DNA from 2 places in the Variovorax sp. NFACC27 genome. Region 2 is predicted to be linked to the other one. Evidence: predicted binding sites of a transcription regulator. Region 2 holds the regulator's gene; the other holds the start of a gene.
What was found. The regulator sigma-54, encoded in region 2, starts transcription at its own class of promoters, with help from an activator protein. The targets are predictions, from matches to a motif close to TGGCANGNAANCTGCTTT.
Positions count from the first base shown of each region.

Region 1 (3,535 bases), 1.6 Mb from region 2:
GCGATGCCGGTGGCGTAGTGGGCGAGCGTGAGGTCGCGCGATACGACGACGAGCTGGCCGTCGCGCGAGCCGTCCTTCAGGGTGGCGAGTTTCATGATGCGGTGCGTGCTTGCTGGGAGGAAGGACGGGGACGCGGCGCCGGCACGGACCGGGCGCCGCTCCCACTTAAACTGGTTGGACGGGCGGCAGTTTACCGAGGTGGTCTTCGTGAACCTCCGGGCCGGCGCCTCACTCCACACAACGATGCCGACGCTCGTCGCCCCTTCTTCCCAGTTGCCTGCAGGCCTGCCCGGGCGTCCGTCGTGGCGCGCGCTGATCGGGCTGACGCTGCTCGTGGCGCTGGTCCACGTGGTGCTGCTCGGGGTGGCGCCGATGGCCATCGGGCCGGAGCCTTCGCCGCTGGCGAGCAAGTTCAGCACGCGGACCATCGTCATCGCGCCGCCGGCCTCCGAAGCACCCGCGCCCGCCGCCGCACCGGCCCAGGCCAGGCCCGCGCCGCCGCCCAAGCCGCGACGCCCGCGCGAGCCCACGGCGCCCAGGCCGAAGCCGGCCCCGGCAGCCGTCGCGCCGACGCCGGAACCCGACACCCCCACGAATCCCGCCCCGGAAACGCCCGACCTGACGGCCCAGGCCGCTACCGATTCAGGAGCAACGCCGCCGGAAGCGGCAGCCAGCGCGCCGGCGGGCCCGACCTCTCCCGCCGGCGGCACCGGAACCGGCACCGCGGCAGCCGCCGGCGGCGAAGGCTCGGGCACCATCGCGGGCACCCAGGCGATGAAGATCCCGGGCTCGGTCACGCTCGATTTCGAGGCTACCGGTCAGTCGGGGGCCTCCCCGCAGCGCGGCGTGTTCGGCGAGCTGGTCTGGCTGCAGGACGGCAGCCGCTACGACGGACGGCTGACGCTCAAGGCGGTGTTCTTCACGCTGCTGAACTGGCACAGCACCGGGCGGATCGGCCCTTCCGGCCTCGAGCCGGAGCGCTATTCCGAGAGCCGCAAGTCCGAGGTGGCCTCGCATTTCGCGCGCGACCGGGGGCAGGTCGTGTTCAGCAACAACGCGCCTCCCGTGCCCCTGCTGGCCGGCGCCCAGGACCGCATGAGCGTGATGATGCAGCTCGGCGGCCTGCTGGCCGCCAGCCCGGAGCGCTATCCGGCCGGCACCAAGATCTCGGTGCAGACCGTGGGCCCCAAGGACGCCGATGTCTGGGTCTTCGTGGTCGGCGAGGAGGAAAAGCTCAGCCTCCCGGCCGGCGAGTACGTCGCCCGCAAGCTCACGCGCGACCCACGCCGGGATTTCGATAGGAAACTGGAGCTCTGGCTTGCGCCAGCGTACGGCTACCTTCCCGTGCGCATCAAGCAGACGGAGACCAACGGGGACTTCGCTGACGCGCAATTGCGCAAACCCCTGCCTGCGGGCCCGTCAAATTGAGGAGAAAGTCACACCAACGGAGCAAAAGGGACTGGAGATATGCCAATTAGCCTGTTGGTTTTACAAATAGACAACCTATCTTGAAACTGGCGCGTTGATTGCTATCTAACCCCCATGAACGCCATCGACATTCTCACAGGGCCCGCCATGAACATGCTTTATGACTCGGAGTCTTTCGTCGTCGTGCACGTACAGCCCAACGAGGGCGACGCGCCCGCGCAGCCGAACATGCCGGTTCTGGAGCGCCACGGCTTCGAGATCGTGGACAAGCGTTCGGGCAAGGAGGTCTACCTCGATGGCTCATGGGCGGAACTGTTCCAGCAGCAGATCGCCGCATGGCAGCTCAACACCCCTACCCAGGAAGAAGTCGAAGACACGCTCGAGGGCTACGCCGAACTGGCGCACACCCCGGTCCTAGTGCACTGAGCCCCCACCGAAAACCGCGACACGCGAGCCTCAGTAGGTCACGGTCACCGTGATGGTGTCGGAATAGCTGCCCGGCGCGGCCGTGTACTGGCCGGCGGGTATGCGTCCGTAGACGGTGTGCGTGGTGCTCGCGCTGGCATTCCCATTGAACCCGACCGATACCGAAGCGCTGCCCGACACCGTATCCGTCGCCCACACCGTTCCATAGCCCGAGCTGGTGTAGAGGTTGTAGCTCAGGGTACGGGAGCCGTAGCTCATGTAACGGCTCGCGGTCGTTCCCGAGTTTCCCGCGCTCACGCTCAACGTATAGCTCAGGGTGTCGGTCCCGAGGATGCGCCCCGAGAAAGTGGCTGTCACCGTGATGGTGCTGCTCGTGGTCGTGGCGCTCGACGTCCCCGCGCTGTAGCTGCCGAAGCTCATGGCCGTCGCGCTGACGGTGGCCGAGCAGTTCAGCGTTCCCAATCCCGAGCCCGAACATGTCGCGTGCGCCGGTGCGGCACACAGGAATAGCACGCCGATCAGCGCGCCGAGACCGATGACGCGGGCGTTCCTGTTTCGCATGTGTAGGGTCCGATCTGTGGCAAGGTGCCGGCGGTGGAGACGGGGCCGACCGTGAAGCTGCAACGCCCGCCGCGCCATCTCGCCTCGAAGCGTTCGCCCGCGCGGGGCCGGTCGAGCTGCAACGCGCCGCCGTAGCCCGTGATCAGCGGCGCGGCGCGGTTCTCTCCCACGACATCGATGCCCGCCGGCAGCGGCGAGCCGTCGGGCAGCAGGACTCGCATGGTGACGCTCGCATCGCGCGAGATGTCGAAGGTGGCCACTGCAACGCCCTTGTACGAGGGCACCACTTGCAGCACATCGGAGTGCACCTGCGCCGAGATCGGCAGGTCGCCGTTGTCCACGCTGATCCTGTTCGCCTCGTAGGCGTGCAGTCCCGTCACCAGCGCGCGCCCTTCCCCATCGGTGGTCGTCGCCAGGTTGTTCTCCCGGTAGATCCTGATGCCGGCTGCACCGGGCACCGTCACCAGCGCGAAGCCGTCGCTGGACGACTGCGCCGCGAAGAACATGCCCGACGCATAGCCCAGCGAGCCTTCGGCCAGGACTCTTGCGCTGGTTTCCTTGTCGAGCTCGACGGCCTGCGCGGTGAACGTCGCATAGGGCGTGCGCCAGGTCGCCTCGGCCTGCGCGCGCTCGGTTTCGCCGTGCGAGGCGACCACGCGCCAACCCAGGCCCTCGTCGCTCGGCGGCGTCTGGCTCACGTCGATCGTGGTGGTGGTCCTGCCGTTGTTCCGGCCCATCGTGGCCGACGCGGTCTGCCGCTCGCCCAGCGGCAGGGTCAACATCAGCCCGACCGAGGCCACGCGCTGCCGGCTCGCTGCGGTGGCCCCTGAATCGGTGCGCGCCACGTAGGTGTTCAGGTACACGGCGCCGAGCTGGATGGAATGGTTGAGCGACAGCACCTTCGCCTCGTCGCCGCTGCTGTAGCGCAGTGCCGTATAGGCCAGTCCCAGGCTGCCGAGGCGGCGGCCGAGGGCACGGCCCACGAACAGCTGGGTCTGTCCCGTGGTGTGCGTCTGGCTGTCAAGCCAGGCGACCTGCATGAAGCCCGCGCTCGCCGTCTGCCGGCTGGCCGAGAAGCTCCACTCCGGGGCGATGTGCGCGAACGAGACACGCGCCAGCC
Region 1 is NZ_CP157613.1:7,506,206-7,509,740, forward strand. Features, by position in the region: gene ABL840_RS35165 (fumarylacetoacetate hydrolase family protein) at 1-95, opposite strand, end outside; gene ABL840_RS35170 (DUF3108 domain-containing protein) at 244-1,428, shown strand; gene ABL840_RS35175 (DUF3567 domain-containing protein) at 1,543-1,854, shown strand; gene ABL840_RS35180 (spore coat protein U domain-containing protein) at 1,885-2,415, opposite strand; gene ABL840_RS35185 (fimbria/pilus outer membrane usher protein) at 2,373-3,535, opposite strand, start outside.
Region 1: a site for sigma-54 is predicted at 1,516-1,533, ahead of ABL840_RS35175 (DUF3567 domain-containing protein). Genes of this name have one in related genera too.

Region 2 (3,535 bases):
ACGGCGCCCCGGGCAGCCGCCTGGTCGCGCGCGGCCTGAAGAAGAGCTACGGCAGCCGCACGGTCGTGAAGGACGTCTCGCTCGACGTGCAGAAGGGCGAAGTCGTCGGGCTGCTCGGCCCCAACGGCGCCGGCAAGACCACGTCGTTCTACATGATCGTGGGTCTGGTGCGCGCCGATGCCGGCGACATCGCCATCGACGGCGAGCCCATCGCCCACATGCCGATCCACCGCCGCGCCCGCATGGGCCTGAGCTACCTGCCGCAGGAAGCCTCGATCTTCCGCAAGCTCACGGTCGAGGAGAACGTGCGCGCCGTGCTCGAGTTGCAGATGGAGCCCGACGCGAACGGCAAGATGGCCCCGCTGTCGAAGCCGCACATCGAGGAGCGCCTGTCCGAGCTGCTGGCCGACCTGCGCGTCGACCACCTGCGCGATTCGCCCGCGCTCGCGCTGTCGGGCGGCGAGCGCCGCCGCGTCGAGATCGCGCGCGCCCTGGCCACGCAGCCGCGCTTCATCCTGCTGGACGAGCCCTTCGCCGGTATCGACCCGATCGCGGTGATCGAGATCCAGCGGATCATCAGCTTCCTGAAGGAGCGCGGCATCGGCGTGCTCATCACCGATCACAACGTGCGCGAGACGCTGGGCATCTGCGATCACGCCTTCATCATCAGCGACGGGCATGTGCTGGCACAAGGCACGCCTTCGGAGATCGTCGACAACGCCGAGGTACGCAGGGTGTACCTGGGCGAGCACTTCCGCATGTAAGGCGCGGGGGCGGTTTCCACCATGAAGCAAGGGCTGTCCCTTCGCGTTTCGCAGCATCTGGCGCTGACGCCACAGCTGCAGCAGTCGATCAGGCTGCTTCAACTCTCCACGCTCGAACTGAGCCAGGAGGTGGAGCAGATGCTCGACGAGAACCCGTTCCTCGAGCGCACCGCGGAAGAAGCGGCGCGCGAGGAATTCGGGCTCGACACGGCCGATGCCCCGGTTCCGCGCGATGAAGGCGGTGACGGTGGTGAAGGCGGGGACGGCGAGGGCGACTTCGCTTCGCCGGCCGCCAGCAGCGCATCCACTGCTTCCACCGAAACCGTCACCAGCACGGCCGACACCGACGGCCCCGCCGCCGACATCTCCGAGCGCGAGCCCGACTGGGAAGGCGACGGCACCGTCGACATGGCGCCCGACGACAGCGAATGGGGCAGCGACGCGCCCGCGCGCCAGAACAACCTGGGCGACGACGAGCGCGCCGACGCCACCGAGCTCGCGCGCAGCCAGGAGTCGCTGCAGTCCTTCCTGCATCGCCAGGCGCTGAGCCTGCGCCTCGACGAGAACGACAGCGCCGCGCTGCGCTTCCTGATCGAGTCGCTCAACGACGACGGCTACCTCGAAGACTCGCTGCCCGCCCTGGCCTCGGGCCTGGCCGGCGACGACAACGACCAGTTCGACGACCTGGTGCACCACTTCCAGGTGGCGCTCGGCCTGCTCCAGAGCCTGGAGCCCGCCGGCGTCGGCGCGCGCGACCTCGGCGAATGCCTGAGCATCCAGCTGCGCGCCATGGCCAGCGAGGACGAGACCGAGGAAGAGGAGCAGGTCCGCAAGACCGCCATCGCCATCTGCAAGCAGCCGATGGAGCTGCTCGCGCGCCGCGACTTCAAGCGCCTGGCCACGCTCACCCGCAGCAACGAGGACCTGGTGCGCTCGGCGCTGCAGATCATCGCGCGGCTGGAGCCCAAGCCGGGCCGCAGCTTCGTCGACGTCGAGCGCAACATCATCATTCCCGACGTGATCGTCACCAAGACCGGGCGCGGCACGAACGTGAAGTTCCGCGTCATGCTCAACCCCGAGGTGATGCCGCGCCTGCGCGTGCACGACATCTACGCCGGCGCGCTCAAGTCGCACAAGGGCGAGGGCAGCCAGGCGCTGTCGCAGCGGCTGCAGGAGGCGCGCTGGTTCATCAAGAACATCCAGCAGCGCTTCGACACCATCCTGCGCGTGAGCAACGCCATCGTCGAGCGGCAGAAGAGCTACTTCGTGCACGGCGAGCTCGCGATGCGCCCGCTGGTGCTGCGCGAGATCGCCGACGAGCTGGGCCTGCACGAATCGACCATCTCGCGCGTGACCACCGCCAAGTACATGGCCACGCCCTTCGGCACGGTCGAGCTCAAGTACTTCTTCGGCTCGGCGCTGGGCACCGAGACCGGCGGCAATGCGTCGAGCACCGCGGTGCGCGCGCTCATCAAGCAGTTCGTCGGCTCCGAGAGCGTGAAGAAGCCGCTGTCGGACAGCCAGATCTCCGAGATGCTGAAGGAACAGGGCATCGAGTGCGCGCGCCGCACCGTCGCCAAGTACCGCGAAGCGCTTCGCATCGCGCCCGCCAACCTGCGCAAAGCCCTGTAGAAAGACACCGTCGATGAGCCGGGGCCTGATGTCGCGCTGTGGGCATTGGGTCTTCGCCATGGTGGCGGTGGTGCTGTTCGCAGGCTGCGCCACGCTGCCCGACGAGGCGCCGCGCACGCCCACCAGGGCCATGGCCGTCTCGGCCGACACTGCCCTCGGCAAGATCGCGCTGGCTTCCCAGCCCGACCCCGACCTGAGCGGCTTCCGCCTGATGCCCGGCGGCGATTTCGCCTTCGACACCCGCATCCAGCTGGCCCGCCGCGCGCAGCGCACGCTCGACGTGCAGTACTACCAGATCGAGAACGACGAGACCGGCCGCTACCTGCTGCGCACCCTGCGCGACGCCGCCCTGCGCGGCGTGCGCGTGCGGCTGCTGATGGACGACCTCTACACCTCCGGCGAAGACGAGTTGCTGCTCGGCCTCGCCGCCACGCCCAACGTGGAGCTGCGGCTGTTCAACCCGTTCCCGGCCGGCCGCGGCAGCCTGCTGAAGCGCTTCACCGCCTCGCTCTTCGACTTCAGCCGCGTCAACCGCCGCATGCACAACAAGCTGTTCATCGCCGACGGCGCGATGGCGGTCGCGGGCGGGCGCAACATCGGCAACCAGTACTTCAGGCGCACCGCGGGCGAGAACTTCATCGACCTCGATACCTTCGTCACAGGCGCGCTCATCCCCCGGCTGGGCAGTCTCTTCGACCAGTACTGGAACAGTGTCTACGTGCGGCCGATCCAGTCGGTGGCGAGCAGTGCCTTGTCGCGCGAGGAGCTGCAGCAACGCTTCGAGCTCGCCACCGGCCCCGACACCACGCCGCCGCCGCCGAGGCCCGCGCCCAACGACCTGCTCGGCTACAGCCCGATGGCGGAAGACCTGGACGCCGGCAAGCTCGGCCTGATCTGGACCACCGCCGAGGCATACGCCGATTCGCCCGAGCGCGTGATCGGCAAGACCGCTTCCTACGGCGGCGTGCCGCTGCTCGACGTGGACAGCGTGCGCTACAACGTGGTCGAGCAGATGCGCCGCGCCCGCTCGGACGTGACCATCGTCTCGCCCTACCTGATCCCGGGCCCCTCGGGGCTGGAGGTGATGCGCGAGATCCGCGGCCGCAACGTGAAGATCAGCGTGGTCACCAACTCGCTGG
Region 2 is NZ_CP157613.1:786,970-790,504, forward strand. Features, by position in the region: gene lptB (LPS export ABC transporter ATP-binding protein) at 1-764, shown strand, start outside; gene rpoN (RNA polymerase factor sigma-54) at 786-2,396, shown strand; gene ABL840_RS03625 (phospholipase D family protein) at 2,410-3,535, shown strand, end outside.